3 regions of the Enterococcus sp. DIV0755b genome follow, and region 2 is predicted to be linked to each of the others. Evidence: a T-box and tRNA genes for the amino acid it is inferred to sense, from the RefSeq annotation. Region 2 holds a T-box; the other regions hold tRNA genes.

Region 1 (10,869 bases), 1.2 Mb from region 2:
GATTACGGTTAATGCAAAATCAAGCTTGGCGCTCTAACAAGAAAAAAAGGGAATTAATGATTTTAGGAAATCAAATTTCTGAGATTATGGCTTTGCATATGACTTCAGATGAATTAATTGTGGGAATTCCTTTAAATCGGGTGGAAGTGAAGCTTTTAGAAGTACCACGGTATGAAAATGAACAAGGATTTCATGTTTTAAGCCAAATTAGCGAATCAATTGAGGGTTATTTTATTCAGATTGAAAAAATTGTCTAAACGGGTTTATTAAGTGGGAGACTATTCATTTTGGTAAAAACTTGATTTAAATTTTATAAATGAATTTGAAACGTACAAAAAGAGAGTTGGTAACTTATCATCTCCATCAGAGTATAGGTGGGACAGATAAAGCAACTCTCTTTTTAATTTAGTTTTTATAGTAGTTAGAAAATTATTTTTCTAATTCTTTAATTAAAGTTTTCATTTCCTCAATTTCTTTTTCCTGGGCTTCAATAATACTTTCTGCTAGCTTTTTAACTTCTGGATCGGTCAAATCTGCTCTTTTACTCGTTAAAATTGCAATAGAATGATGGGGAATCATCGCCTTCATCCACGCAACATCATCAACAGCGGTTTGACTGCGAACCATAAAAAGAGAGCCTAAAAATAGACAAATACTTGTAATCAAGATTGCTAGATTCATTTTTTTATTGGTGTACATTTTCCACATAAACAGCAACATTACAATAGCCATCGCCGCTCCCATCATAATAGCCATGAAAACGCGGGTTTGGCTAAAGAAAATATGGTCGATTTTATATACATTCAAATACATCATCAAAAACATCAGAATTGTGGAAACCCCAATCATCACTAAAAATTTTACATACTTTTTCATTTTTATTGCCCCTTTCTTTTATCCGTTATAATCAAATAACGTAAAAATTTTCTTATATAATTAGTATAACGAAAAAGATAATTTTAGGATAATTTCTTACATTTAGAGCTAGCTTTGGACCTCAGTTAGAATATTATGAAATTGTTTTAGCAGCGTATTGTAAATTGAACATAGTGTTAGGTAGAAGAGATATTTTGCTAGGAAGCTATCTTGTATTAACTAGCAGGACGCCAAATTGATACAAAGAGTTAGTTTTTACGCTATAATTAAAGATAATTGATATAAGTAAAAAATAGATAATTTTTTAGTGGATGTAAGGAGGGTGGCTATGAAAAAAATTGCAATTATCGGTGCCGGGCCATTTGGTTTGAGTGCATTAGCCAGTTTAGTTAAAACAGCTAGAACTTTAAATGAAGAAACTGAAATTTTAGTCTTTGATCCTTATGGGCCAGGAGGAAGTGTTTGGCGAAGTGATCAAAGTGGCGAAGTAATTATGAATACGGTGATGCAACACGTCACGTTATTTTCTGAAGATGAAGGACCAAATCTTGGACAATGGAGTCAAAACCTGGCATTGTCTTTTTTAGCTTCATTGTCTGTAGAGGAGCAAAAAAAGTTTATCCCAGAAACAAAATTAGCCAAAAATGATTATTGTTCGCGCCGGTATTATGGACTTTACCAGCGCTGGTTTTTCAATGAAATTATAAAAAAGTTGCCTGAAAATGTTCGCATTACATTCATTAGTGAAAAAATTACCGATTTAACCATTAGAGATGAAAATATCCAATTAATAGCAACGAAACTATATTTGGTATCTGATGTTATTCTAGCCACCGGTCATTCAAAAAATGAAGCGCGTAGGGGTGAAAAGAAACAGCAATTATTTGCCAAAGAAAATGGAATCTTTTACCAAAATCCAAGTAATCCTGCTGATGCTCCATTAGAATATTTGGTGTCAGGGCCTGTTATTATTAGAGGCTTGGGTTTGAGTTTTTATGATTATCTACCCTTACTCATAAACAAGTGGGGTGGAAAGTTTCAAGAAGAAAAAGGCGAACTCATCTATCTTCCTTCAGGTAAAGAAGAACAAATTATTGTTGGTTCCGGGCGGGGATTACCTTATCATGCGCGTCCTACTAATCAAAAAGAACCAGGAGAAGATGCACAACCACAAATTTTGACGCCAAAATTTATGACAACGTTTGATGGTTCGGTCAAAGAATTGGTGTCATTATTAAAAAAAGAAGCAGAATTAGTTTATTATGAAATTGCTTTAAAAGAAGCTAACTTAGATCTGACGGCCTTTTTAAGCGAGTATCGCCAGTCTGATGCCAGCAGTGTGTTAGAGAAATATCAGGTTCCCAAACAGATTCAACTCGATTGGGATAAGTTGTTAAAACCTGCGCAAAATGTTTCAGCGACTGATTTTCCTGATTTTGTAGGAAAGTATCTACAAGAAGATATCTTTAATGCGCAATTCGGTAATAAAACTGGAGCACTTGCCGCTGCAATTGATACTTTTAAAGAATTACAGGCACCTTTTGAGTACATGCTTGACCATGAGAAATTCCTACCAAAAGAATATTATGAAGATTTTTTTGGTACATTTAATCGAGATTATAGTTTCTTGACGATTGGTGCACCTGTAATCAGACAAAAACAATTATTGGCTTTTTTTAAGGCTGGTTTTATTACTTTTTTAGCGCCAGATATGACAGTAGAGCAAGGCGATAGTGAATTTATTGCATTTAGCAAACAAGATAAAAAGCGGATTTTTAAAGGTAAAAATCTGATTGAAGCGCGTTTACCAGGCACAAGTTTAGTTAGAACGAAAAATCCCTTACTTCGCAATATGCACCAAAAAGGTTACTTAACTCCTCATACTGTCACCTTTGATGGAAAAAAACATGAAACAGGAGCGCTTAGAGTGAGTCGCAAAACGCACCAAGTGATAGATTGCAAAGGTGAGATTCAAGAACATATCTACTGTTATGGGATCCCACTAGAAGGCTTAGATTGGCTCAATGCAGCCTCACCTCGACCTAAAAGTTGTGATCGCGTCTTTTATTTAGCCAATCAAATCAGTGAAACTATTTTTAAAGGAAATGACAGTCCAATTTCTTTTAAGCAATAAGACAGAAAACAGCGACTATAATTTTGCAACTAGCTGTGGGTGATGTTCAGTTAAGCTACTACTTTTCTAAAAAGCTTATAGGTAGTTGAAGGAGGTGTGACAGAAGTAGCTTCTTCAAAAAATAAGACGAAATTCCAAATAATTTTAAAAACAATTTTCAGGAATTCCGTCATATTTTTTGAAGCTAGTCGCTTCTGTCTCAACCGCCTTAAGATTTAGACTAGTTTTTCTTATCCCATTAATTTATCAGTAATGTTTGGCATCTTTGGTAGGATAGCGACTACTTTCAAATTCGATTACAATTTGGGGTTTCCCCAATACGCTGTATTTTCTTACTACCAATTGTTTGCGGGAATTATATGCGCCCAAAACGCTAATGGTGCTGCCAACGGTGACATCAGCCAAAAAATTTAATGCATGACGGCTGATTAAACAATGAATATCGTCTAATTGAAAATAGACGAGGGGATGTTCAGCTATTTTTAAAATTTTTATTTGACGAATTGTGCCTTTTAAATTAATCATCATCATCCCTCCAATGAAGACCATTTTTTGACAGTGATAAATTCTACGTTACGGATTTCATCATAATCAATTTTTTGATTGGCAATGTAAATACCTAATGTATCATAACCTTGTATCTTGCCGGTAATGTCTGGCAGATAGTGGCCTTCTTCATTTACTTCTTCTTTTTGGATAGCAATACTTTTGTCTTTTAAACGGGCTTCATATAAAATACGATCAATTTCAGTGGGCGATAGTGTCGGTTTTGCCGGCCAAGAGTAAGCTTTCGCAGCTTTTTTAGCGTCCATTTGAGCAGTGTGTTCGGATAAATAAAAACCATTCCACTTTAATAATTTGCGGTCTTCGTAAGGTGGCGGTGTGCGCATAAGATCACTTCCAACGATTTGATAATTTTATTATACGAACGTATGTTTGTTTTGTAAAGGAAGAAATAAAATTTTAGTATAAAATGGACAATAGCCCTCTCTATTACTAGAGAAGGCTATCTGACTAATCAATATTATTATTTAAGGTTGGATCAAGACTATTACTAAAATTCATGTTATTTCTCGTTTAAACGATGTATTCCCTAACCTCTAATACATCTTTGTAACTCTGAAGTTACGCCAGTTTGATTAAATTCAACGAAATAAATCAATCTATCGCATAACAATATTTTTCGCGTAGCATTAAGTATAACAGATAATAGGGCTACTTTTTATTTTAAACTATAACTTATTAAAAACTTAATTTTTCCTAAAAACTAGAAAAAATTAAATCATTGGCACCAATGAAATTTAAGATATAAAGAAATAAGACAATGCCGTTAATCAAAAAAGAAAGTAAAATAACGGCAAAACGAAACGTAACATAAGAATAACCTTCAGGACGATAGTTGGTATAGCGCTTGCCGCGATAACGTATCATGAGTAGCAGCAGACATAATGTCATTACGGCTTGAAAAATTAAGCCTAAAAAGCGTAATGCAGAACTATCAATATTTAACTGTAAAAAATAAGCAGCTAACGTCAGAAAATCAATCAAAATAGCAAGAAATGGCATAATTTTCTCCTTAAAATTGAGTCGTTTTTTTAAATTTATATTAGTAATAAGAAAAACAAGCAGAATTTTCTTGTTTTATAAAAATAAAATGCGGAGTAAGGGATTTGAACCCTCACGTCCGTAATGGACATATGCGCCTGAAGCATACGTGTCTGCCGTTCCACCAACTCCGCTAAAAATAAGCTATGATTTATTTTAGGACAAGGTGATTTTTATTTCAAGGAAAAGCATTGGTTATAAGACGCAGTCAAAAGGGGGCGAAAAACTATTTCTACTTGTTTTCAAGACCGCTGTTTGCTAGGGTATAAAGGAATACTAAATTTATAGAAAAGAAGGAAATAGATGGATACTGTTTTAATATTAGGTGGATTATTGGGGATAATAATTGGCGTTGTAACTTTAATCAATGCGACCACCAAACATCGTAAAAAAAAGTCTAGTTTAACACTCATTGCATTTTCGGCTGTGGCATTGTTAACAGGAAGTGGTCTGTTACCAGAAAATGAGCAACTGATGCCTACAACTAGCCAGACGTCAACTCTCAATCGTCAAGACACTTCTGATGAGCCAACAAATCAGACAGGAACGACTGCGAGTGAAGATGAAGAAAGCCCACAACAAAGTTTAAAAAAGCGCGAAGCTTTAAAAAAAGAGTTGGCAAAATTAAATTATGCAGGTAAACAAACTATCACAATCAACAAAGGACAGCCGACATTTACAAAAGCTGAATTAACGACAAAAAATGGCGCCTGGGAAAAATATTACCCATTGGATACATTAAATCGGGCTACAGGGGCAGAAGCATTACTAAATCAAAGTTTGATGCCAACTGAAAAGCGGGGCGATATTTCTAAAGTGAAACCAACAGGCTGGCGGAATAAAAAAATTGGCGGCAGCTATTTGTATAATCGTTCCCATTTGATTGGCTTTGCCTTAGCTGGTGAAAATGCCAACTGGCAAAATTTAATCACAGGTACGCGTCAATTAAATAATCCAGAAATGCTACGTTTTGAAATGGATATTAAATATTATTTAGAACAAGATAAAAAACATTTTGTGCGTTATGAAGTGACACCAGTATTTCGTAACGACGAACTTTTAGCGCGTGGCGTGCATTTAATGGCACAATCGGTGAATAGTGATGCGATAAAAATAAATGTCTATATTTTTAATGTTCAAGCAGGAGTAAAATTGAATTATCAAGATGGGTCAAGCCAAATTCTTGATTAGACACCGGTAAGATAAAATAAACAAAATACCCAAACTATCAAATGACGATAAATTTTTACAGTCGCAAGGATAGCTTGGGTATTTTTAATTTAAGGCTAAGAGATTATTTGCTTTTTGATAATGATTGAGTTGTTCATCTACTTTGTCTAAGCGACGGGTGATGCGCTGTAGTAACTCTTTTGGTGCTTCATTTTTTTCTTGCATTCTTTTGGCAAGGAGTAAAATACACCGTTCTTTATCCAAACGATTTTGCGTGTGGTATAAAGTAGCAACACGCTCGATGTATTCATAGCGTTGGTAGTGGGTCGCCTCACATAAGTAGATGAGTAGATCCTCGGCTTGATCATATTGTTTTAAGTAAAAGTAATTTAAAGCTTCGCGATAAAGTTTCAACTCAAAATCTTCTTTATCAGCGTTAAAAGGATGATTTTCTAACCATTCTTTGACTGAAACTTTCCGTAAAATTTGGCCATTATCGTCTTTTACAATGATTACGGGTTGTTGTTTTTGTTGGCTTTTTTCAATTGGCATATTTTCACCTCCTAGTCCATTATTCATAACAAAAGTAATTATAAAGGAAAAGGATTAAAAAAAGTGTTCATATTCTTTAAAAAGATTGTCATAATTAAAATTTTAACTATTTCTTAAGCGGAAAAAATCGACTAAACGCGAAATGCCTAAAACAACAAGCACACCTCCAAAAATTTGGAAAACAAGTAAGACACTGCGGAAAGGATTGAACAGTAATAAAGCACCTACAATCATTAATAAGATGCTAAAAACAAACCAACCTGTCCGGGCTACACCATCTTTTTTCAGTTGTAGTTCTTGAACTAATTGTGTGATACCGCTAATTAAAATAAATAGACCCAAGAAAACAGGAATAATAGAGACGAGTCCTTTAGCAAAAATTAAAATTAAAAGAGCCGCCACTAAAAGTAAGATACCAGTTGTTAATTGTGAACCTGAATACCCTTGCTTTTGCGCGCGATAATGGTTAAATAGGTTAATTGCGCCCATAATAGCAAAAAAGGCAGCGAAAATGTAGACAATCATATTGAAAAAAGGTTCTGGCTTAATTAAAATCAAAATCCCCAAAATACCATAGGCAATCCCACTTAATAAAAAATTCTCACGAAATGTTTTAAAAAAATTATCCATTATAAAAACCCCTTTTCTTCTATTCTCTTTTTTATTGTAACGAAAAGTGACGAATAAAGGAAATAGTAGGTTTAGTTGAGGTGGATAAAGTTAGAGGACTTCAAATTGGGCTACCAATCTTTTTATGGTAAGATAAATGAGAGAGGAGGTAATTATAGTGACGACATTTACCATTTTACTGTTTGTTTTTGTGGTCGTTTTATTTGCCTATTTGTTTTTGATCGAAAAAGAAATTGTTTTTAAATCACGCCGCAAATCCACCAGTTTTTATCTCATTTTATTGTTAGGCGTGGGAACGATTGTCATGGTTTTATTAAATCCGACAACTTTAGATGAAAATATGCGCAGGATATTGGCGGGACTGATTATTTTAAGTTTTTTAATGGACGCCAAAGGTTTTGCAGAAAATCATATTAGTGTGAATGCGATGGATAAAAAGGGAATTCCTTATAGTGAAGTGGAACGAATTGTTTTGTTAAAAACAAAAACTCAAGTGAAAGTTAATTTCTTTCGCCGCGGAATGCGCGGGCCATTGTTTGTGTTAAATGAACCGTTAGAAGAAATTGTTGAGTTTTTAGCAACGCATTTAAAAGAAGGTACACCCATCGATATTTTATTAGACGAAAAAAAATAGACTAGTGCCAAACGATCCGTTTAGCACTAGTCTATTTTTGTATTCAAATTATTTAAAAGTTAAGAAACGTTCGTCGTCACTTAAGAAATCTTTTTCGCCAGCTTCAGCTTCTTTTGAGCCAAATACTAATTGTGAACGTAATTGCCAGTTGGCAGGAATATTCCATTCTTTAGCAACAGCTTCATCAATAACTGGGTTGTAGTGTTGTAAGTTAGCACCAAGACCGGCTTCTTCTAAAGCAGTCCAAGTGTTAGCAGTAGCAATACCATTTGATTGTTCTGCCCAATCTGGGAAGTTGTCAGCATATAATGCAAATTCTTCTTGTAAGTTTTTCACTGTATCCGTATTTTTAAAGAATAACACAGTACCAAGGCCTGCTTTAAAACCAGCTAATTTAGCTTGTGTATTTGGAAAAGCTTCTGCAGGTGTTAATGGTTTTAATGCTTCTTCAGTCATTTCCCATAATTTTTCATGTGCGTCACCAAATAAGATGACAACGCGAGGAGATTGTGCGTTAAATGCAGTTGGGCTATATTTTACTGCTTCTTTAATAATTTCTTCGATCTCTGTTTCCTTAAGGTTAACGTTACGTCCTAATGCGTAGATTGAACGACGATTTTTGATTGCTGCTAAAAAGTTTGACATGTAATAACCACCTTTTTTTATTAAGTAACAACGTTAGTATACATACTTACATTTAGTTAGTAAAATAATATGCTCACTTAAATTTTTCTTATTACTAGTCGCAAATTTTGGTGAAAAAAAGAGTCTATGGTAAAATTATAGTACGAAACTTGAGGAAGAAGGATAAAACGTTTGAAAAATAAAAATTATGAATGGCTGAAATCAGCGCTTTTTTTAATCGGCTTAGTTGTCATTTTAGTAGCAGTGCGTTTATTTATTTTTACTCCCGTTGTAGTAAAAGGAGATTCAATGGATCCCACACTACAAGATGGCGAACGGGTCATTGCTTTGTTAAATACGAAGGTAAAACGTTTTGATATCGTTACTTTTCCAGCTCCTGATGAGCCTGATAAGTACTATATTAAGCGGGTGATTGGGTTACCAGGAGATGAAGTTAGCTACCAAAATGATCAACTGTTAATCAATGGTAAAAAAGTAGCCGAACCTTATTTGGAAGAATACAAAAAACAGTTGTCTGATGGTATGCCACTAACATTAAGCCCAAATCAAGAACCGAACTTTAGTTTTGAAAAAGTGCCGGCCGGTAAAATTTTAGTCTTAGGAGATAATCGTCGTATTTCAAAAGATACGCGTTCGATTGGATTCATTGATGAAAAGACGGTTTCTGGTGATGTGAAATTTATTTTTTGGCCCTTAAAAGAAATAGGTTTTATTAACAAGTAGTTATGAAATTAAAGCAAAATAAAAGTTGACGATTGACGCGATCCGTTCAATTTGTCGGCTTTTTTTTGTTATACTATGATAGTACCTGTACTAGGATAACTTCAACTTAATGCAAGAAAGGAAGTTTGAGATGACGTTACAATTTTTAATTGGTAATGGTGCTTTGGATCATCGCCAAATTTATATAAAAAAAGCGCAAGAGTGGCTCAGTCAAGATGAAGAAAATCAGGTTTTCTTTCTGGTACCTAACTATAATAAATTTGAACAAGAACAAGAAATTTTAAAGGCTTTAAAACCAGCAGATGTAGTATCATTTTCGACTATTCGCGCGCAAGTCTTTAGTTTTTACCGCTTGGCGTGGTTTTATCTGCAAAAAACAGGCCAACTGGCTAATCAAACATTATCTGAAGCAGGTAGTTTGATGCTTTTGCAAAAGGTATTAGAAGAAAGTGAAGAAGAGTTATTACTTTATCGTGGCGAAGTAGAAAAAGCCGGATTCTCCGCTAAATTATTAGGGTTATACCAAGAATTACAGGTGGGAAATTTAAAACCAGCAGATTTAGTAACTTCATTATCAAGTCAGGGTCAGCAGGCAAATGCCGATCAAACGTTAAAATTCGCGGAATTGAGTTTGGTGTTGAGTCGTTATGAAAACGAGTTAACAAAACGCCAACTACAAGTGGTGGATCCACTGGCTTTATTAACTGATTATTTTCAAGCTACAACAACTAATGGTCTTTTTGAAGCCCCTGATTTAACCAAAACCTTATTTATTGCCACCGACTTTCAAGAATTATATGCCCAAGAGCGCTGTCTATTGACGACATTGGCGCAAAAAGGGCACTTGTTGATGGATTTAGTTTTAGATAAAGCTTATGTAGAAACAGCGCCAGAAGTACTTGATTTATTTTACGATACTGGGAAAATTTACTACCAACTGTTACATGCGGCCCGCGAAAACGGCACAAAAGTATTAGTCGATTTAAAAGCTGCTCAAAAAAAGGAAGCAACTTTGCAAATTCCAGTTGAAGAATTTTGGCGTCAAACGCAAAACGATGGCAGTAAAGCTGTGGCTGCATTACCCAAAGAAAATATTCATCTTTTTCAGGCGTTAAAACCAACTGATGAAGTGAATCGTCTTGCGATTGAAATTCGTAAACTGGTTGCAAGTGGAAATTATCGCTATCAAGACATTCAAATTTTAACCAATGATTTAGAAACTTATGGGCACTTAATTCCACCGGTCTTTCGTGAATTTGAGATTCCTTTTTATTTGGATCAACAAGTTTCTATGGCGCAACATCCATTGGTGGAATTTTTACAAGCGTTGTTTGCTTTAGGGGAGTACCATTACCGCTTAAGTGATATTATGCGTCTATTAAAAACGGAATTGTTTATTCCAGATTATTTTTTTGAAAATACCACAACGGGTCTACAAGATTATCGTAATATTGTAGATCAGACGGAAAATATTGCTTTAAAGTTTAACTTTCAAGGGAGTTTTTGGACACGAGCAGAAGATTGGCAGATTGTTCAATATGATTTTGAAAATGAAACACAAGAAGATGTGGATGAATTAACCACTAATAGTAATCGTTTGCGGCAAGCTTTTTCTCAGCAGATTGGTGGATTTTTACAACGACTTGAAAAAAGTCGGACGGCAAAAGAAGCCGTAGTCGCCCTTTATCAATTTTTAATCGCTATTAAAGCAGATGTACGCGTTAAAGAATGGCGTGAAAAAGATATTGCCAAAGGAAATTTAGAATTGGCCCGCAATCATGAACAGACTTGGTCGGCTTTAATGGCTTTAATGGATGATTATGTAGAGATTTATGGTGAGGATCCATTTAATTTAGCTAATTTTAGTTTACTTTTTACTACAGGTTTAGAAAATACTTTT
Region 2 (10,869 bases):
CCAGTTATGCAGCACGCTATATTGCTAAAAACATTGTAGCTGCTAAACTAGCTAGTAAAGTCGAAGTACAATTAGCTTATGCCATTGGTGTTGCCCAACCAGTTTCTATTTCAATTAATACTTTTGGTACTGGTACTGTTAGTGACGATAAATTGATTGAAGCAATTCGGGAAAACTTTGATTTACGTCCAGCCGGAATTATTGAAATGTTAGATCTACGTCGTCCGATTTATCGACAAACGGCAGCTTATGGTCATTTTGGTCGTACTGATGTTGATTTACCTTGGGAACATACAGATAAAGTAGATGCATTATTAGCAAGTGTGAATGCCTAATTTGTATCAATTTATTAATTTTTGCCGCTATTACTCAAGTAATAGCGGTTTTTAAAATTTTATATATATAAGATAGTGTAATGAGGGAGTTATTCTTAATAATTTACTATCAAAATTTGAGCATAAGCTGCCCATTAAGGAGGTTAAAATGAAGAAACAAACAAATGTTACGTTAGTTACTGTAGCGGTTTTTGTAGCAACTTTTATGACCGCAGTGGAAGGTACGATTGTGACAACGGCTATGCCAACGATTGTTGGATCATTGCATGGAATTGAAATTATGAACTGGGTCTTTTCTATTTATTTATTAACGAATGCAATGTTAACGCCAATTTATGGTAAGTTAGCTGATAAAATTGGTCGAAAGCCAATTTTTATTGTTGGTACAATTCTTTTTATTATCGGTTCTGCGCTTTGTGGTTTATCAAATACGATGATGACTTTAATTATCTCACGAGCCATTCAGGGAATGGGTGCAGGGGCGATGATGCCGGTCGCTTTAACGATTATCGGAGATTTATACGAGAAAGAAAAACGCGCCAAAGTACTAGGTTTAAATAGTACAGCTTGGGGAATTGCTTCTGTAGTGGGACCGCTGGCTGGTGGCGTGATTGTCGATACTATTGGTTGGCATTGGATTTTCTTTATTAATGTTCCAATTGGTATCATTTTGATTTTTTTAATTTGGTTTTATTTGGTTGAAGAAAAAACAACAAGACAGGCCAAAAAAATGGATATTTTTGGCAGCTTTTCTTTGATGGGACTTTTATTAGCCCTTTTATTAGCTTTTCAATTTTTAGGAGATGAAGGATTATCTGGAAAAGTGCTTTTCTTAACTTTATTAGCACTACTAGCAGGAATCGTGTTTATTTATGCTGAAAAGAAAGCCGCAGATCCGGTCATTTCGTTACAGTTGTTCACCCAACCATTATTTGTAGTGGTAAATCTTGTCGCAGCCCTAGCCAGTGGTTTTTTAATTGGAGTAGACGTTTATATTCCAATGTGGATGCAAGGTGTATTGGGACTTTCTGCTGGTATCGGGGGACTTGTTTTAGCGCCTTTGTCATTATTATGGTTAGTAGGTTCCTTTTTAGCTGGTCGCTGGATGGCGACTATAGCAATTAAACGTGTCTTATTGCGTGGAATTTTGATTACATTATTTGGAGCGCTGTGGCTAGTTTTAGTGCCTCAACATACTAATTGGCTGTGGTTTTTTGGAATTGCAACGATTTTAGGGGTGGGCTTAGGTGCAGTAACAGTTACGTGTACGGTAAGCGCGCAAAGCAGTGTACCTGCTGAACAGATGGGAGTTGCAACTTCTTTTAATACGTTAGCACGGACAATTGGCCAAACAATCATGGTTTCTGTTTTTGGTATTTTATTAAATAGTATTACAGCTGAAAAATTGCAAAATATTACAGCTCATAATAAAAATGATTTGATGAATCAGTTAGTAAATCCTCAAACTGCCAAGTTATTGGCACCTGACTTACGTGAAACATTGCGAACTGTGCTTTTTACTAGTCTTCATGGTGTGTATTTAGCTGGGGCGGCATTAATTATTGTAGCTTTTGTTTTAACCCTACTTTTGAAAAAGTCTGATACAATATAGAAAAGTGGAGGTGGCAAGGATGGCATTTATCCAAGCAAATATTTATTCTAGTGTTTTGAATTTGGATGTAGGATTAAATTTAATCTTACCTCAAAGTAGCAATCGTTTGATTCGTGATAAAAAAGATGATGTGCCGGTTTTATATCTTTTACATGGAATGGGCGGCAATGAAACTGCCTGGATGCGCCGGAGTAGTATTGAGCGTTATGTGCGAGAAAGTGAGATTGCAGTGGTGATGCCAACTACAGAACTAGGCTTTTATACGGATACTTGCTATGGCATGAATTATTGGACTTTCATCGCTGAAGAATTACCTGCAATTTTACATGAGTTATTTCCCCAATTGACAACAAAACGGGAAAAGACATTTGCAGCCGGCCTTTCAATGGGTGGATACGGGGCAATAAAACTGGGACTGCACTGTCCTGATAAGTTCGCAGCTGTTGCGAGTCTTTCAGGGGCTTTAGCTTTAGCCAGTGATCCAGAAATCTTATTGCAATCTGGTAGCCAACAATATTGGGAAGGTGTTTTTGGTCCAATAGAAAAGATGAAAGGATCTGACAATGATCCAATTCATCTGTTAACAAAAATTGCACCCGAAACTGCTCCTGCAATTTTTGTCTGTTGCGGTACGGAAGACTTTTTATATGATAGTAATCGCTACTTTGTAAAAAAAGCTCAAGCTGCCGGCTTTAATGTGACGTATGAAGAAGGACCAGGAGCGCATACTTGGGATTTTTGGGACCAGTGGATTCAACGTGTTTTATCATGGTTACCAGTCGAAATTTAGTAAAGTGAAAATGCAACTAATTTTTAGTGAAAAAGCTGATATAGGTATTCTATGGCAGATATTCGGACTGAAATTGTGACAGATCTTTTGATGTGCGATTCTGTGGGATTTTCATTCACAAAGAATGTATGTTGGTTGATTGCGCAGGTGATGGCGTTGTGAGACCCGCTCCCTAGTCGGGGCTTCGTTTCCTAGACGACAAAAACCGGTGAGACGTCAAAAGAAGCGGCTAGAGGCACATTTTTAGAAGAGAGCGGAATTGTTGTAGCAGTGGATAAACAGCTTAGTGTAATTGAAAATTTCTTCGTAGCAACCAACAACCAAGTGGAGTATCATGAAATCCTCAATTTATATCAATTGGAATTAAAAAAAGCCCTTTTACTTTTCCTATGGGAAAATGTAAAAGGGCTTTTTTCTATTGGTCAAAGCGCTAAAAATTGCTACTCATTGGTTAGCTTGCTAGCATTTCATTACTTGGCTTCAATACAAAATAAAACAGGCGGCTGATTTTTTTGATTGATAAATTGATAAGCTAAAACATTGTATTGCTTTTGAGGTAATTGTTGGCAATAAGTTTTGATGGCATCTAATTCGGCTTGTCCGCCACTATGACCATAGTAACAGACCACCACAATTCGTCCTTTTGGTAATAAATGGGCTAAAAGAGCATCAAGTGCTTTTTTGGTTGTCTGTGGTAGTGTAATCACTTGTTTATCACTTTTGGGTAGATAACCGAGATTAAAAATAGCTGCCTTGATTTTTTCTTCCTGCAAGTACTCTGCCACATTTTCATGACCGTCTAAATGTAAGTGTACTGCTTTTTTTTCAGGAAAAGGAGCAAGTTTTTCTTTGGTTGCCAAAAGGGCAGCCTCTTGAATATCAAAAGCATCTACTTTACCATTTTCTCCCACTAATTGAGCTAAAAAAAGTGTATCATGCCCATTTCCCATCGTGGCGTCTACGACATAATCTCCTGTTACCACGACTTCCCTTAAAAGTTCGTGACTATAGCGCATGGCTGTTTTAAGCATGAATTCCCGCCTCCAACAGGACATTTTTACTGCCTTGGTAAGTATCACGCCGCTTCATTTCATCGTCAATCGCATTTAAAACTTCCCATTTTTTTAAACTCCACATAGGACCAATTAAAGAATCCCAAGGAGCATCACCAGTTAAGCGATGAATGATGATTTCTGGTGGAATTAACTCCAATTGATCACAAATGACATTGACATAACTATTGCGACTCATCAATTGTAAACGTCCTTCGTGATAATCTCGTAGCATACGAGTATTACGCATTAAATGCAACAAATGCAATTTAATCCCTTGAATATCACTATCTAATAAGGTCCGCCGCACATTTTCTACCATCATTTCTGGTGTTTCCTCTGGTAAACCATTTATTAAATGTGTACAAACGCGGATATTATGCTTACGTAAGCGGGCAACCGCATCCACATAGGTTGGGTAATCATGAGCACGGTTAATAATTTTACTGGTTTTTTCGTAAGTCGTTTGTAGACCTAGTTCCACCCACAAATAGAGACGTTCATTTAATTCAGCTAAATAGTCCACGACATCTTCTGGTAGGCAATCAGGTCTGGTTCCAACTGATAAACCTACCACACCAGGTAAATTTACGACTTGTTCAAATCGTTCTTTAATCACGGCTAAAGGTGCATGAGTATTGGTAAAGTTTTGAAAATAAACGATGTATTGATCGACCTGAGGCCATTTTTGATGCATCATATCAATTTCTTTGTGAAATTGGACGGGTAATGGATCTTCTGGAGCGACAATCATATCACCAGACCCAGAAACACTACAAAAAGTACAACCGCCACGAGCGACAGTGCCATCGCGATTAGGACAATCAAAGCCACCATCTACTGGCACTTTAAAAATTTTACCGCCAAACTGCTGACGTAAAGCATAATTCCAGGAATGGTAACGTTTATTGGCGTCGTCACTATATAAAAAAGTCATTTCTTGCCACCTCGTTATTTCTGTTGATTTTTAAAACGCCAGACAAAGCGTTTTTCACTAAAGTACGGATAAGTTAAACATAACCATCCTAATGCCAAACTGTAACCACCAAGAATATCTGTAGGAAAATGCACACCTACATAAATTCGACTTGCCCCGATTAAGACGATTAAAATGCCTAATCCAACTTGTAAAGCAAGGCGGAGGTTTTTGTTTTGAATGAGCCCTGGCAAAATAAAAATTAACGTCCCATATAAAATCATACTGGCACAAGCATGACCACTTGGAAAACTATAGCTATGTTCATTTACTAAATGCAAAAGAGTCGGGCGCGGTCTTTGGAAAACTAATTTAATTAACGGGTTAACTAAACCAGAAACCAGCGCTACATTTATAAATAACCACAACGCTTCAGCATAGTATTTCCCTCGATATAAGAGGAATAAAAAGGCTGCTGCTAAGATGACGACCGTCACTGGATTGGCAAATTTTGTAATCCAAATAAAAAAATTATTCCAATTAGGATAAGGGGCACGAATGATATTCGTCACAAAATTATCGAATCCATGTAGCCATTGACGATAAAACTTCACGACATAACCTAAAAAAACAAAAAGTAATAGTGAACAACTACCAGCAAACTGGTAATAAAGTTTATGTTTCATAAATTCTCCTTTACAATTCTTGCAAATAATTTCGTCACAATGGGATTATTATAGCATGAGATTTCATTCTTTTATGATTGCTGATGAAATTTCATGGTTATTAAGAAGGTATTAAAAAAATGCGAAAAATTCGCTTTTTCACATTTTTGTTAAATAATCTAAAAATATTTTATAAAAACGAATTATTGTAATTGTTTTGCAATATTCGAGCACTTTTTTAATAACGTAAAATTTTGACTTTTAAGGTGATAAAATCTTGAATATATAAATAATATCTGTAATAAAAATAACAAAATAAAGATAATGTTACAGTAGTTTAACAAATTGTGGAAATAACCATTTTAATCTTTTAATAAAAAAAGATACCTTGTATACTTATTATTAAGAAAAGTTTAAAAAGGAGGCGAGCAACTTGGCCCAACTTGTTTCTCGTAAAGTACGACGGAAAGAAGAAAAACAAATCAAGTTTTATCGCGATGCTAAAAAGAATGCAGCGATCGTTGGAACGACATTGACCGCTTGTTCTATCGTCGCGCCTTTAGCAAAACCCGTAACAGCAGAGGCAGCCAATACTAATCAAGCACAAGTATCACAAGATTTAAGCCAAACTGCTACGCGTAGTAATTCAACAGCTCTTATCACAGAATTGGCGGCCCACGCACAACCGGTGGCAGCAGCTAACGATTTATACGCTTCTGTCATGATTGCCCAAGCGATTGTGGAAAGTGGTTGGGGTACAAGTAGCTTATCACGAGCACCTTACTATAACTTATTTGGGATAAAAGGCAGTTATAATGGTCAAACTGTTTATATGAATACATTAGAATATTTAAACGGCAAATGGGTAACAATGAAAGAACCTTTCCGTGATTATCCTTCCTATAAGGAATCTTTTGCTGATAATGCTGCGACACTTCGCAATGTTTACATCGGCGGCCAATACTACTATCGTGGTGCATGGAAAAGCAATACCAAATCATATCGCGATGCTACGGCTTGGCTGACTGGTCGTTATGCGACTGCACCAAATTACGCTTCAGTTTTAAATAATGTTATTGAAACATATGGTTTAACCCGTTATGATACACCAGCTAGTGGCAATGCCGGTGGCGGTGCTTCAACTGGAAACTCAAATGGTGGTACGAATTCATCAAATAATAGTTCTAGTGGTTCAGCAAGTACTAGCCAATATTACACGGTCAAAAGTGGTGACTCTGTTTGGGGCATCTCAAACAAATATGGCATTAGTATGAACGATTTAATTAGCTGGAATAATATTAAAAATAATTTTATTTATCCAGGTCAACGTCTTATCGTTAAAAAAGGGACGTCAAGTTCTACTAATACCAACTCGAATTCTAATTCAAGTAACTCTTCTCAAAATACGAATAAGCCAAGTGGCAACACATCAAGCAGTACCACTCAATATTACACAGTTAAAAGTGGCGATTCTGTTTGGGGGATTTCTAATAAATATGGTATTAGTATGAGCAGTCTGGTAAGTTGGAATAATATTAAAAATAATTTTATCTATCCAGGCCAACGCCTCATCGTGAAAAAAGGAGCGTCAAGTTCTACTAACACTAACTCGAATTCAAATTCAAGCAATTCTTCCCAAAATACGAATAAACCAAGTGGGAATACAACAGCCAACACAACAGCTAAAACGTATTACACAGTTAAAAGTGGCGATTCTGTTTGGGGCATTTCAAACAAATATGGTATTAGCATGAATTCTTTAATTAGCTGGAATGGCATTAAAAATAACTTTATTTATCCAGGGCAACGTTTAGTCGTCCGCAATGGAAGTGCAAGTACAAGTTCAACTGCGAATAAACCAGCCCAAAGTAATACGACTAGTCAAAGTAATACGAATACAAGTAAACCGACAACTACTAGTGGTCAAAACCAATACTACACCATTCAAAGTGGGGAATCAGTTTGGTCTGTATCGAATAAGTATAAAATTTCAATGGATCAGTTCCGCCAATGGAACAATATTAAAAATGATTTTATTTATCCCGGTCAAAAAGTTATTGTCAAAAAAGGTAGTACTACCCAAACTAACTCTTCACAAAATACTGCTAGTTCAAGTAGCAAGACATATAAAGTTCAAAGTGGTGACTCTGTTTGGGGCATTGCCAATAAATTTGGCATCACCATGGATAAATTAATTCAATTAAATAAAATTCAAAACAATTTCATTTATCCCGGTCAAACCTTGAAAGTAAAATAATATTTGAATTTTGCCATATTCTTTGTTAGTATAGCTAACAAGTAGAAAATTACGCTGTGAGAAGGAATAGTAAAAAGTAGCGCGTTGTAGAGAGCACATGGTTGGTGGAAATGTGTACGTACCCTTTTGAACTCGCCTTTTAGCGTTAATAGCTGAAGTAGGCAGTAGGCTGTTACGGTGACGATCGTTACAACGTTTGAGGCTCATCTTTTTTGGTGAGTAAAATTAGGTGGTACCACGTAGATTACGTCCTATAAAAAGCATAGCTTTTTATAGGACTTTTTTTATCTGGCTGAATAACAGTCAATTAACTTTTAGGAGGATTTTGCAGTGTACGATCATAAGCAAATTGAAAAAAAATGGCAAAAGTATTGGGCAAAACACAATACGTTTAATACCCACGACAAAACAGATCAACCGAAGTTTTATGCCTTAGATATGTTTCCTTACCCCTCTGGACAAGGTTTACATGTTGGGCATCCAGAAGGTTATACCGCAACCGATATTTTATCACGGATGAAGCGGGCGCAAGGTTACAGCGTGTTACATCCAATGGGATGGGATGCTTTTGGTTTACCAGCAGAGCAATATGCTTTAGATACAGGCAACGACCCAGCGGAATTTACTAAAAAAAATATTGAAACGTTTAAACGTCAAATTAATTCATTAGGCTTTAGTTATGATTGGAATCGTGAAATCAACACGACTGATCCCGAATATTATAAATGGACGCAATGGATTTTTACTAAATTATATGAAAAAGGCTTGGCTTATGAAGCTGAAGTTGCGGTTAACTGGGTACCAGAATTAGGTACGGTTATTTCCAATGAAGAAGTGATTGATGGCAAGAGTGAGCGCGGTGGTTACGATGTGGTGAGACGACCAATGCGTCAATGGATGCTAAAAATTACTGCTTATGCTGATCGCTTATTAGATGATCTTGATTTAGTTGACTGGCCAGAAAGCATCAAAGAAATGCAACGCAATTGGATTGGTCGTTCGGTGGGGGCAAATGTTACTTTTAAAGTAGCCAATACAACAGAAGACTTCACTGTTTTTACCACTAGACCTGATACTTTGTTTGGAGCAACGTATGCTGTTTTAGCACCTGAACTTGATTTAGTGGAAAAAATTACTACGTCAGAACAAAAAGAAGCTGTAGCAGCTTATATTGCGCAAGCAGCGAAAAAATCCGAATTAGCTCGGACAGACTTAGCAAAAGAAAAAACAGGTGTCTTCACGGGAGCTTATGCAATCAATCCTGTCAACGGCAAAGAAATTCCGATTTGGATTGCCGATTATGTACTTTCAAGTTATGGAACCGGGGCGATTATGGCCGTTCCTGCTCACGATGAACGTGACTATGAATTTGCCAAAACGTTTGATTTGGCTATCGTTCCTGTTTTAGCCGGTGGCGACGTAACAAAAGAAGCCTTTACTGGTGATGGTAAACATATCAACTCTGACTTTTTAGATGGTTTAAACAAAGAAGAAGCTATTGAAAAAATGAATGCTTGGCTAGAAGAAAACGGTGTAGGGAAAAAAGAAGTCAGCTACCGTCTACGTGACTGGTTATTCTCCCGTCAACGTTATTGGGGTGAACCAATTCCAATTATTCACTGGGAAGATGGCACGACGACAACTGTGCCAGTAGAAGAGTTACCGTTGCGTTTGCCTGTGACAAAAAATATTAAACCAAGTGGAACTGGTGAATCTCCTTTAGCCAATATTGAAGAGTGGATTAATGTTGTCGATGAAAAAACTGGCAAAAAAGGACGTCGTGAAACCAATACAATGCCACAATGGGCGGGGAGTTCTTGGTATCATTTACGTTATATCGATCCGCACAATAAAACAGCTTTAGCTGATTATGATAAGTTAGAACGCTGGTTACCAGTGGACATTTATATCGGAGGAGCAGAACACGCAGTCTTACACTTGTTATATGCGCGTTTTTGGCACAAATTTTTATATGATATCGGTGTTGTTCCAACTAAAGAACCGTATCAAAAATTATTTAACCAAGGGATGATTTTGGGAGAAAACAATGAAAAAATGTCGAAATCTCGCGGTAACGTGGTTAATCCAGATGATGTCGTAGAAAAATACGGTGCTGATACATTGAGGATGTATGAAATGTTTATGGGACCTTTGGACGCATCAATTGCTTGGAGTGAAAATGGTCTAGAAGGCAGCCGCAAATTCTTAGAACGGGTATGGCGTTTAATCGTAGATGAAGATGGCAAAATGCGGGATCGGATTACGACGATTAACGATGGAAAATTAACGAAAGTTTACCATCAAACCGTTAAAAAAGTTACCGATGATTACGAAAATATGCATTTTAACACGGCGATTTCGCAATTAATGGTTTTCATTAATGAAGCTTATAAAGCCGACGCCCTACCTTATGAATACATTGAAGGATTTGTCCAATTACTAGCACCAATTGCGCCACATATTGGTGAAGAATTATGGGCAGTTTTAGGGAATGAAGATGGCATTTCTTATGTTCCTTGGCCAACTTATGATGAAGCACAATTAGTGGAAGATGAAATTGAAGTGGTGTTCCAAGTTAACGGTAAAGTACGTAGTAAAGCGCAAGTAGCACGCGATATTGCAAAAGAAGAACTAGAAAAAATTGCGCTAGCAGATGCGACCATTCAAGAACATCTTGCCGGTAAAACAGTTCGTAAAGTAATCGCAGTACCAAATAAATTGGTTAACATTGTTGCTAATTAAGCATTCATTCACAAAAAACTAAGATACTTTTTTGGTATCCCATGTGATTTTAGAAAAATAAAAACTCCTTTTTGGGGAAGTAGCCACTCAGCGCGCTTTGCCTCAAAAGGAGTTTTTTTATTTAATTTAATATGACTAGCAAAAAAATACTAAATCATTTTACTGGCAGTAAATACCAAAATTGGTAGTACAACATAGTGGATCTAAGTTATTGCTTGAAAGCTTGAAGGAGCTAGCTCAGTTTTTTATGTTTTCATTAAACTACTATTATTTTCTGTTATTTTCTTGCATAATAAAGAAAATTTTAGAGGAGTGGAAAATGGATAAAGAACTATTAATGATTGATTTATTAAGTGGTAAAAAGGTTATTACAGCCGTTTTTTTGCCAATCTATCGACAACGTTTACGCTTGAGTATTAGTCTCTCCTTATTTAGTGCTGGCTTTTTTTTAGGACTGAATACTTTAGTTTATCGTTATTTGATGGCGAGGGTTCAGACAA
Region 3 (10,869 bases), 1.3 Mb from region 2:
ATTAACGATACACATCCAGCATTATGCATACCTGAAATGATGCGTATTTTGTTGGATGAATGTGATTTAACTTGGGAGCAAGCTTGGGAAGTAACAGTGAAGGTAATGAGTTATACTAATCACACGATTATGGCGGAAGCTTTAGAAAAATGGCCGATTGAATTGATGCAAGAAATGTTACCGCGCATGTATCAGATTATTGAAGAAATCAATCGCCGCTTTGTAAATCAATATAGTCAGTATTATGATATCGAATTAATTGAACGGACTAGCATTATTCAAAATGGACAAGTTCATATGGCTAATCTATCGATTATTGGTAGTCACAGTACCAATGGTGTTGCCAAATTGCATACGGATCTATTAAAAAATGTTGTATTGCATGATTTTTATACAATCTTCCCAGACCGCTTTAATAATAAAACTAATGGGATTGCCCAAAGACGCTGGCTGCAACTGTCAAATGAACCATTGGCTAATCTTTTAGATCAAACAATTAAGACTTCTTGGCGGAAAAAAAGTAATGACTTGCATTTACTACAAAATTATGTGGAAGATGATGCTATTTTAACTGCTTTAGCCAAAGCAAAAAAAGAAAATAAAGTAGCATTAGCACAATATATTGAAGAAACAACCGGAATTGCAGTTTCAGCTGATGCAATTTTTGATGTGCAAATCAAACGACTACACGCATATAAACGTCAATTATTAAATCTCTTACACATCTTAAAATTATATTTTGCGATTAAAGATAACCCTGATTTTCAAATGGTGCCACGGGTTTTCATTTTTGGAGCTAAAGCAGCGCCAAGTTATACGTATGCAAAGGCAATTATTAAAGCAATTAATGAAACTGCCCAATTAATTAATCACGATCCAGATGTAAAAGATCGCATCAAAATTGTCTTTTTAGAAAATTACAATGTAACTTTAGCAGAACGAATTATTCCAGCAGCAGATGTCAGTGAACAGATTTCACTAGCCTCAAAAGAAGCTTCTGGTACTAGCAATATGAAACTGATGTTAAATGGTGCGATTACACTTGCTACTTTAGATGGTGCTAACATTGAAATTCGCGACGCTGTGGGTAAAGAGAATATTGTTATTTTCGGTTTAACAGAAGAAGAAGTATACGGCTATTATCAATCGCAAAATTACAATGCCATGGACATTTATGAAAATTCACCTACACTACAACGAGTTTTAACTGCCTTTATTGATGGCACCATTCCTAATATTCACTTTGAAGGCCAAGAAATATTTGATTCTTTAATCAAATATAATGATGAATTTTTCGTCTTAAAAGACTTTGATTCTTATTGTGCTGCTCAAAAACAAATTGAAGAACTATATGGTGATAAAAGACGTTGGCAACAGATGAGTTTAATTAACATTGCAAATGCGGGCCAATTTTCTGCTGATCATACTGTTGCGCGTTATGCAGAAGATATCTGGCAAATAGAACCAGTCTTTGCCCATAAAGAGTTAATGAGGTAAGGTTTATGACAGCGGTATATTTTAATTCATGGTTAGAAGAGTATAAGAAACCATTTGGAGCGGTTTTGGAAAATGAGTTTGTCTCCTTTAAAATTAGTGTCGAAGATGATTTTGTTACAGGTGTTACGTTAGTCATCGCAAAAGATGGTAATAAACCTCACACCATTGCCATGGAAAGCTATGGCACGCAGCAGTATCACTTTGATTATTTTTTCAATGAAGGCAAAGGCGTTTATTTTTATTATTTTGAAGTTCATTATTTGGACGCTAATCGCGCTGAGCACACTCGCTATTATGGCGCAATTGAAGGTGGGGGAGCTGGGCATTTAGTCGATCATTTTGATGAAATTAAAAGGTATCAAGTTACCTGCTACAAAAAAGCTGAAGTGACACCTAAATGGTATCGTGAAGGCGTTTTTTATCAAATTTTTCCTGATCGTTTTTATAATGGCAATAAACACGGGTTAGTGAATCATCCCAAACCAAATACTTTTATTTATGGGAATCATCATGATGAACCAATGTATATTAAAGATGAGAATGGCGATATTAGTCGCTGGGACTTTTTTGGTGGTAATTTTAAAGGCATTAAAGAAAAAATCCCGTATTTAAAAGAGTTAGGAATCACTGGAATTTATTTGAATCCCATTTTTGAAGCGCGCAGTAATCATCGGTATGATACCAGTGACTATTTAGCCATCGACCCAATTTTAGGCACTGAAGCAGAGTTTTTAGAGTTATTGTCTGAACTACATGAAAATAATATTCATGTGATTTTAGATGGTGTTTTTAGTCATGTTGGTCGCAATAGTATCTACTTTAATTATGATGGCGCTTATGGACAAACAAAAGGTGCTTATCGGAACATCCATAGTCGCTATTATCCTTGGTTTAATTTTAATCGTTATCCTGATGATTACCGCTCTTGGTGGGGAGTAAAGGATTTGCCAGAGATTAATAAAGACAACCCAGAATTTCAGCAGTTCATTTATGGCGATAACAGTGTGTTGGCAAAGTGGAATCAGTTTGGCGTTGACGGTTGGCGTTTAGATGTAGCTGACGAACTGCCGGATGAATTTATTGCGGGAATCCGGCATAATCTCGATCAATTTGAAGAAAAAGTATTACTAGGCGAAGTGTGGGAAGATGCTTCAAATAAAATTTCTTATGGTAAAAGGCGCCAATATATTTTAGGTAATCATCTGCACGGTGTGATGAATTATCCGTTGCGCGAACAAGCGCTAGCATTTTTAACAGCAGGCTGTGCACCAGAGACGATTGCGAAACATTTTACTACCTTACAAGAAAACTATCCTCGTGATGTTTTTTACAATAGTTTTAATAACATTGGAACCCATGACACCGAACGAATTTTAACCCAATTAGATGGTGATACTCGTAAATTATCTTTAGCTTTTGGCTTGTTACATCTTTTTCCAGGAGTTCCTTGTGTTTATTATGGAGATGAAGCGGGCTTAACGGGCGGAAAAGATCCTGAAAATCGGAAGTTTTTCCCCTGGGATAACATCGATTTGAAATGTTATGAAGCCTGTCAAAGTTGGATTGCTTTACGTAAAGACAATCCTGTTATTCATCAAGGGGAATTTTTACTTTTATACACAAAGCGATTGTTGGGCGTTTTGCGTTATGATAGTGAAGATTTTGTTTTGGTCTTTTTTAATCCTAGCAACGGGATGCAAGCTATTGATGTAGCAGAAATTCAAACTTTACGTCCCTTGCCTATTACAAAAGAACGATTAAAAGTAATCATCGGAGAAAATCAGACGATTCAAGAGGCGGACACTTGTGTCTTTAGCGGGAAATTATTTGCTTAAGTTGGAATTTTAAAATTCCACTTAGCTGGGGTAAATTTTCAATAGATTTATTTGCTTTATGGTATGATAAAACAAAGTAGATAAAGGATGAAGTTATAATGGGAAAATATACCGATATAAAGCGGAAACATTACCGCTTTCCAGTTTACGATGACAATGAAGATGTTAAAATTCAAAAAGAAAAACGCAATCTTTTTGCCAAAGATCGTAGTTGGCTTTTAACTGATGAAACAGAACATAATGGAACTTCTTTTTACACGCCACCGAAAAAAAGTGTACTAAAAAGTGATCAATTAAAGGAAGAACGGGCTTTGCGCCGCTCCCGGAAAGCAACTGCCGCCAAACAAGGTCATACCTTAGCCCAAGAAGAAGAACTAAAGAAGCATCGGGCCAATTTACCAGATTACAGTAAAAAAATTAAGCCCGAAACAGATTTAGCTGGACGAACTTCTCTTTTTGGCAAAGAGTACAAACGGTCAACATATAAAGTGAAAAATGACACTTCAACACCAGAAAAGAGTACGGTGAAACGCTATAGTGGTGGGCGCTCTTATTTTGTACCTAAATATATTCCGGCTTCTTTAATTTCAGATGAAAAAAAAGAGACAGTTAATGAAACAGAATTGTTGGCCTCTTTATCCAAAAATAAAGATCAATATTTATTGTTTGATCATGAACCAGCCGCGTTTCAAGAAAAAAGAGCCGATGACCCTACGGTAGAAAAGTTTTATCATGATGAAGACTTAAAAATAGAGGAAGCCACCTCAAATTTAGAAGCAAAACAAGGAAAAAAAGGTAAAGTGTTGGAACGTGATTTAAAAGGTCTCATTGAAGACGGTCAATCTGAAGGGCGTCGTTCGAGTTATTTTGAAGAATAAGAGGGTAGCAGTAAATGGAAACATATGATGTACAATTAGAAAAGTTGAAAAATGGTGAAATCAAAAAAATTGAAGTCAGCCGCGAAAACTTCTTTTTATTTCGCAATGCGTGGGTTAACCGAGCTGATAAAAAATATTTTGTTGGTGAAGCTCATCATAATGGTGATATCACCTATCATTATGATCCAACTGTTTTATAAGTAAACAAAATTAGACTATAAAATAATCAGTCCCAATAAAAACCTCTCTGAGATGATAAATAATCATTTCAGAGAGGTTTTTGGGTAAAAAAGTTTAATGCTATCGTAAACTGAGTAATAGAATAAAAAATAGTCCTTGGTGACAATTACACTAAAGACTAAAGCTGTTATTATATAATTAGTAACTTACAAAGAACTTCATCAATCATGTTAATAGAAATACAATCATTTGAGTGTAAATGACCTTGAAATTGACCTTGAAGAAATAGCATTCCGTAAAAACATTATCATAAGAGCTGATCTGACGGTGTTTTAACATTCTGTAAAAACCTAAAAAAACGCGTAATGCAGAAGACGGGACTCGAACCCGCACGAGCTTACGCTCACAAGACCCTCAATCTTGCTTGTCTGCCAATTCCAACACTTCTGCGAGACAACAACTTATGATACCTTAGAAAAAAATCCTTTGTCAAGATGAAGACAAGAAATGTGAGGAGACAATGAAAAAATCAGATGGTACTTATCTTTTCCCAACTATTTTATTAGGACTTCTTATTGGTTTAATTTGTGACAACGTGTTAGCTGGTATTTTCTTAGGGATAGTAGCGAGTATTTTCATTGATATCGTCATTAATTTTTATCGGCAAAAAAATTAAAAGTTTTACGAAAAATCATAGGAAAGATTGCTTTTTAAAGGATAAAAAAGTAAAGTAATTACAACAATCCATTAAAAAAGGGGCGATGTTATGAAACACTTTGAGAAATCAAATAAATTAGAAGGTGTTAGCTATGATGTGCGTGGGCCGGTGTTAGAAGAAGCCGAACGTATGCAAGAAGAAGGAGTTAGCATTTTAAAATTAAACACTGGCAATCCCGCACCCTTTGGCTTTGAAGCCCCCGATGAAATCGTCAGAGACTTAATTATGAACGTTCGTTCTTCAGAGGGCTATTCTGATTCCAAAGGTATCTTTTCGGCTCGAAAAGCAATCGAGCAGTACTGTCAGTTAAAAGGCTTTCCCAATGTAACGATTAATGATATTTATACTGGTAATGGTGTTAGTGAATTGATTACTATGTGTATGCAAGGTTTATGTAACGATGGGGATGAAGTCTTGGTTCCTTCACCAGACTACCCATTGTGGACTGCCTCTGTTTCTTTAGCTGGCGGCAAACCGGTTCATTATATTTGTGATGAAGAAAGTGAATGGTATCCTGATTTAACTGATATGCGGGCTAAAATTACGAGCAAAACAAAAGCCATTGTCGTAATTAATCCGAATAATCCAACCGGCGCACTTTATCCTAAGGAAATCTTAGAAGGAATTGTTGAATTAGCGCGGGAGTTTGATTTAATTATTTTTTCTGATGAAATTTATGACCGTTTGGTGATGGATGGCTTAACCCATATTCCGATTGCGACATTAGCACCTGATCGTTTTGTTGTCACATTAAATGGGCTATCAAAATCGCATCGTGTAGCGGGCTTTCGGGTCGGCTGGATGGTATTGAGCGGTGATAAAAAAGGCGTTAAAGACTACATCGAAGGGTTAAATATGTTATCTTCGATGCGTTTGTGTTCAAATGTATTATCCCAACAAATCATTCAAACCGCTTTAGGTGGTTACCAAAGCAGTGATGAACTTTTATTACCTGGTGGTCGAATTTATGAACAACGAGAATATATTTACAATGCGTTAAATGATATTCCTGGACTTTCCGCTGTAAAACCGAAAGCTGCTTTTTACATTTTCCCTAAAATTGATAGCAAGCGGTTTAATATCACCAATGATGAACAGTTCGTTTTAGACTTTTTACATGAGCATAAAATATTACTCGTTCACGGTGGTGGATTTAACTGGCAAAAACCAGATCATTTCCGTATTGTTTATTTACCGAAAATGGATGATTTAAAATTTACGGCTGAAAAATTACGAGAATTTTTGGCCACTTATCAGCAAAAATAAAAATCGTGGTAATTTAATAGAGAAAGAGGTGTGATAAGACTTTTGTCGCACTTTCTTCTCTATTTTTTTAGCTATCTTTTAATAATTGGATTTTAGTAAAGTAATCTCAGCCTATCTTTTAGTTCGAAAAGTTAGGCTGAAGTTGCGGATTATGTAGGGAAAAAAGAAAGAATTCTTTTATAGAAGCTAGTGAAGTGAAAGTGTTAAGTATATAGTAATGGGGGTACTTTTTAAAACCATTTTAAACCCATTCACAGACTTTTTTACTGATGATAATTCGTTTTGCGTATTTTGTAATTAACTCTTTATTAGGATTTGTCACATTGATCAGAAATGAATTTTGATATTCTTTTTCAACCCAGACGTAAAACTGTTTATTTTGCCATTTAAAAATTATATTTGAAGCTTGTTCCATCTCAATTTCCTCCTGATTTTTTTCAATTATTGAGAAAAAGTTGTTCTTTTTCGGTCATACCTTTTGAGGTATTATGTGATAAAATTAACAAAAAGGGTAATGCTAATTCACATAATTGGAGGCATTAAAATGAAAAAGGAAACTGTTTCGTTTGGTCATGTGTTAAAACAAATTCGTAAAGAGCGCAAATTAACACAAAAAATGTTATCACAAAATATTTGCTCTCAAAGCGTTTTAAGTCGAATTGAAAATGATGAGGAGTTACCAAATGTCTTGGTAATGCAGAATCTGTGTGAGCGTCTAGGCGTGACAATTGATCAGGTCATGACGTTACATTCTGAAGAAATTCAAAAGGTAAACCAATTACTCAATCAAATGGCATATCATTTTTTTCATAAAGAATACACGGAGCTCGCTGACTTATTAAAGCAGCCCGCTATCTTGGATCAGTTGTATTTAGACACAGATTTACAATTGTATTATTACTATTTGGGTAGCTGTGAATATTTTTTAGGGCGTGATCTAGAATTAGCACTTCAGCATTTAAAACAAGGGCTTTCTTATACCTTTCAAGCAGATAAACACTATATTTCTTCTAATGAAATCCAATTGATTTCTTGTATTGGTCGAGTTCAGACTGACTTAGGTCAAAAAAAAGAAGGGGAGGATAACCTTGCTTATAGTATGGAACTGTTTGAGACATTGCCAAAAGAGCGGATTGATTGTCGCCTAGCAAAAGTTTTTTATAATTTCAGCTTATTTTTATATCAAGAGAAGCGTTACGAAGAAGCTCTTGCGGTGGTGAAAAGCGGTGCTGAAATGGTCCGAAAACAAAAAAGTTATTATTATTTAGAAGAACTCTTTCAGCTTAAAGGTTTGATTTACAAAGCACTAGGAAAAAAAGAGCATGGTGAGAAATATTTTAAAATATCAAACTCTGTCCAACGTATTACAAATCTCTAAAATGGTTTAGACCTTTCTTGACTTCTACGAAAAGAAGGAGTAATTTTAAGTTAGTAAATCAAAGGAGCGATTTAAATGCGAACATTTATTTATGCTGACAAATTTTTCTTAAACTCTGATACTAAACCTGCTGGCTATTTAGAAATTATTAACGACAAATTTGGTAATTATTATACTGAATTACCAGAAAAAGATGCTAATGTAGTGGATCATAGTGGGCAATGGATTGCTCCAGGTCTTGTAGATACACATATTCATGGCTATAAAAATCAAGACGTTATGGACAATAACGCTGAAGGTCTAAAAATTATGTCTGAAGGATTGTTGGAATGTGGAGTAACTTCTTATCTACCAACAACATTAACTTCAACTAAAGAATTATTAAAAGATGTTGCCAAAACAATTGGTGACACCTATCAAGAAGTTAAAGGAGCTAAAATCCAAGGTATTTATTTTGAAGGACCTTTCTTTACCGAAGAACATAAAGGTGCTCAAAATCCTTCTTATTTTGGTGATCCAGATATTGATACTTTCCACGAATGGCAAGAAGCTTCTGGTGGCTTGATTAAAAAGATTGCTTTAGCACCAGAACGAAAAGGGGTTAAAGAATTTGTTAATCAAGTAACCCAAGAAGGTGTTGTGGTAGCTTTAGGTCACAGTAATGCAACTTTAGAAGAAGCAACAGAAGCTGTAGAAGCTGGTGCTAGTGTGTTTGTACATGCTTATAACGGTATGCGCGGCTTAAACCATCGTGAACCAGGGATGGTCGGAGCACTACTTAGCTTACAACATGTATTTTCAGAATTAATTTGTGATGGACATCATGTTCATCCGCAAGCGGCAGAAATTTTAATGGAAAAAGCAGGTCATGATCATGTTGCTTTAATTACTGACTGTATGATGGCCGGTGGGATGCCTGATGGTGATTATGTATTAGGTGAATTTCCAGTGGTTGTAAAAGATGGTACTGCTCGCATGAAAGAAGGCAATTTAGCTGGTAGTATTTTAAAACTAAAAGAAGCAATTAAAAACGTTGTGGACTGGGAAATTGCAACCCCTGAAGAAGCAATCATGATGGCGACTTGGGTTCCAGCTGTCAGCTGTAAAATTGATGATAAATGTGGCTTAATTCGAAATGGTCGCGATGCTGACTTTATCGTCTTAAATCCTGATATGACCTTAGCGGCTACTTATTTAGATGGTGAAAAACGCTACGAAGCATAAAATTTTATTTATAAATTTTGACGACAGACAAATTAGTCTGTCGTTTTTTTTTTTTTTTTTTGATGGAAAATAATCTGATTTTCATAGATTGTACCTTTATATAGTGGTATGTTTGTTTAGCTTTTCTTTTGATCTAGCACACAAACGAACTCTCTACGGCAATAAGCTGAAATTTGAAGAAATTTGGAAAGCAATTTATTAAAATTCCATCTTATTACTTGAGAGTTTCCCACGTTTGTTTTGCTTTTCTTATTGCTCGTGCGTTATTTTTCGAAAAAAGAGTTTTTTGGCGGTAGAATTTTTGTTAAAAAAATATCTTATGTTAAACTTAATTTAACGAGAATTTATTTAAGGGAGCTAATTTTTATGAGTTATATTGAAGTATTTAATGAGGTGAAAAAGTATCAAATGGGAGATACTGAAATCATTGCCAATGACAAGATTACCTTCAGTGTTGAAAAAGGAGAGGTTGCTGTTATTTTAGGACCCAGTGGCGCGGGGAAATCGACAGTTTTAAACATTTTAGGTGGTATGGATACGTGCGATAGTGGCCAAGTGACAGTGGATGGGGTAGATATCGCTCGTTTTAATAACAAACAATTAACCGGTTATCGGCGCAATGATGTCGGCTTTGTCTTTCAATTTTATAACTTAGTTCCTAATTTAACGGCAAAAGAAAATGTTGAGTTGGCTGCTCAAATTGTACCAGATGCCATGGATGCTGAAGAAGTGTTGTTACAGGTTGGTCTAGGAAAACGAATGAACAATTTTCCCTCCCAATTATCAGGTGGTGAACAACAACGGGTAACAATTGCCCGTGCATTGGCAAAAAAGCCTAAAATTTTACTTTGTGATGAGCCAACGGGAGCATTGGATTATGAAACGGGAAAACAGATTTTAGAAATTTTAAAAGAGACTGCGACAAAATTTGGTACAACTGTCATTATTATTACCCATAATTCCGCGATTGCGCCAATGGCTGACCGAGTAATTAAAATAAACGATGCCAAGGTTAGAAGCATCACTTTAAATGAAAATCCACTTGCTGTTGAAGAGATTGCGTGGTGATGAAGCAGTGAAAAAGGCATTATTAAAAACCAGTATTCGCGAAATTCGTAATTCTCCGGCCCGCTTTTTGTCGATTTTAGGCATTATCTTTTTGGGAACCGCTTTTTTTGTCGGCATTGGGGCAACTGGACCGGATATGGTTACTTCAGGTGATGACTACTATGATCGCCAACAACTAGCTGACGCGACAATTGTTTCAACATTAGGTTTATCAAACACTGATTTAGCATTAATAAATGAAGATAATCAAGTTGCACAAGCACAAGCAGAGTACTTACTTGACTTAAATTTGAGTGATAAAAACCAAGTATTGCGCTTTTTTGGTTATAATAGTGACCAAAAATTAAATCATTATCAGATAGTAAAAGGTCGTCTACCCGAAAAAAGTGGGGAAATTGCCCTTGATAGTTTAGCTGATTACAACAAAGATTATCGCATTGGAGATAAATTCACAGTAGCAGTTGATGATGATAAAAAGCAACAGCTAAAAAAACGCGAATTTAAAGTAGTCGGTTTTGTGAACAGCCCAGAATATATTGAAAATATTAAAAGGGGCAATACAAATGTTGGCAGCGGGACCATTGATTATTTTGCCGTTATTAATGAAGCTGATTTAAATTTGTCTGCCTATAGCCGTATTTTAGTGCAATTTAAAGATACTAAAGGGCAGACGGCTTATTCTGATGCGTATGAAAAGTCAACAGACAAAGGAATGAAAAGTTTACGGGCAAAACTAGCAAATCGTCCGCAGTTGCGATTACAAGAAGTAAAAGAAGAAGCACAAACACAGCTAAAAAAAGTTCAAAATGAAATCGCAAGTGGTGA

What was found. A T-box is a leader RNA that pairs with one kind of tRNA and senses whether it is charged. The one in region 2 lies ahead of leuS (leucine--tRNA ligase), so its partner is inferred to be a tRNA-Leu.
Region 1: it encodes a tRNA-Leu, which carries the amino acid that the T-box ahead of leuS (leucine--tRNA ligase) is inferred to sense. The anticodon was not compared.
Region 3: it encodes a tRNA-Leu, which carries the amino acid that the T-box ahead of leuS (leucine--tRNA ligase) is inferred to sense. The anticodon was not compared.

Annotation. Positions count from the first base shown of each region.
Region 1 is NZ_JBIOQN010000001.1:2,006,073-2,016,941, reverse strand. It holds gene IGI65_RS09665 (hypothetical protein) at 1-257, shown strand, start outside; gene IGI65_RS09660 (DUF305 domain-containing protein) at 430-876, opposite strand; gene IGI65_RS09655 (FAD/NAD(P)-binding protein) at 1,205-3,010, shown strand; gene IGI65_RS09650 (hypothetical protein) at 3,257-3,535, opposite strand; gene IGI65_RS09645 (hypothetical protein) at 3,538-3,900, opposite strand; gene IGI65_RS09640 (hypothetical protein) at 4,271-4,576, opposite strand; tRNA gene IGI65_RS09635 (tRNA-Leu) at 4,666-4,749, opposite strand; gene IGI65_RS09630 (DNA/RNA non-specific endonuclease) at 5,090-5,806, shown strand; gene IGI65_RS09625 (hypothetical protein) at 5,891-6,337, opposite strand; gene IGI65_RS09620 (HdeD family acid-resistance protein) at 6,440-6,967, opposite strand; gene IGI65_RS09615 (hypothetical protein) at 7,125-7,601, shown strand; gene IGI65_RS09610 (nitroreductase family protein) at 7,650-8,246, opposite strand; gene lepB (signal peptidase I) at 8,418-8,969, shown strand; gene IGI65_RS09600 (PD-(D/E)XK nuclease family protein) at 9,100-10,869, shown strand, end outside.
Region 2 is NZ_JBIOQN010000001.1:854,551-865,419, forward strand. It holds gene metK (methionine adenosyltransferase) at 1-335, shown strand, start outside; gene IGI65_RS04160 (MDR family MFS transporter) at 484-1,947, shown strand; gene IGI65_RS04165 (alpha/beta hydrolase) at 1,967-2,737, shown strand; gene IGI65_RS04170 (class I SAM-dependent methyltransferase) at 3,208-3,768, opposite strand; gene IGI65_RS04175 (TIGR01212 family radical SAM protein) at 3,761-4,726, opposite strand; gene IGI65_RS04180 (phosphatase PAP2 family protein) at 4,741-5,391, opposite strand; gene IGI65_RS04185 (LysM peptidoglycan-binding domain-containing protein) at 5,852-7,627, shown strand; T-box leader at 7,675-7,884, shown strand; gene leuS (leucine--tRNA ligase) at 7,958-10,369, shown strand; gene IGI65_RS04195 (WD40/YVTN/BNR-like repeat-containing protein) at 10,689-10,869, shown strand, end outside.
Region 3 is NZ_JBIOQN010000001.1:2,116,897-2,127,765, reverse strand. It holds gene IGI65_RS10165 (glycogen/starch/alpha-glucan phosphorylase) at 1-1,497, shown strand, start outside; gene IGI65_RS10160 (glycoside hydrolase family 13 protein) at 1,503-3,332, shown strand; gene IGI65_RS10155 (hypothetical protein) at 3,431-4,210, shown strand; gene IGI65_RS10150 (hypothetical protein) at 4,225-4,410, shown strand; tRNA gene IGI65_RS10145 (tRNA-Leu) at 4,757-4,840, opposite strand; gene IGI65_RS10140 (hypothetical protein) at 4,911-5,066, shown strand; gene IGI65_RS10135 (pyridoxal phosphate-dependent aminotransferase) at 5,157-6,374, shown strand; gene IGI65_RS10130 (DUF2187 domain-containing protein) at 6,616-6,789, opposite strand; gene IGI65_RS10125 (helix-turn-helix domain-containing protein) at 6,919-7,752, shown strand; gene nagA (N-acetylglucosamine-6-phosphate deacetylase) at 7,828-8,976, shown strand; gene IGI65_RS10115 (ABC transporter ATP-binding protein) at 9,343-10,044, shown strand; gene IGI65_RS10110 (FtsX-like permease family protein) at 10,007-10,869, shown strand, end outside.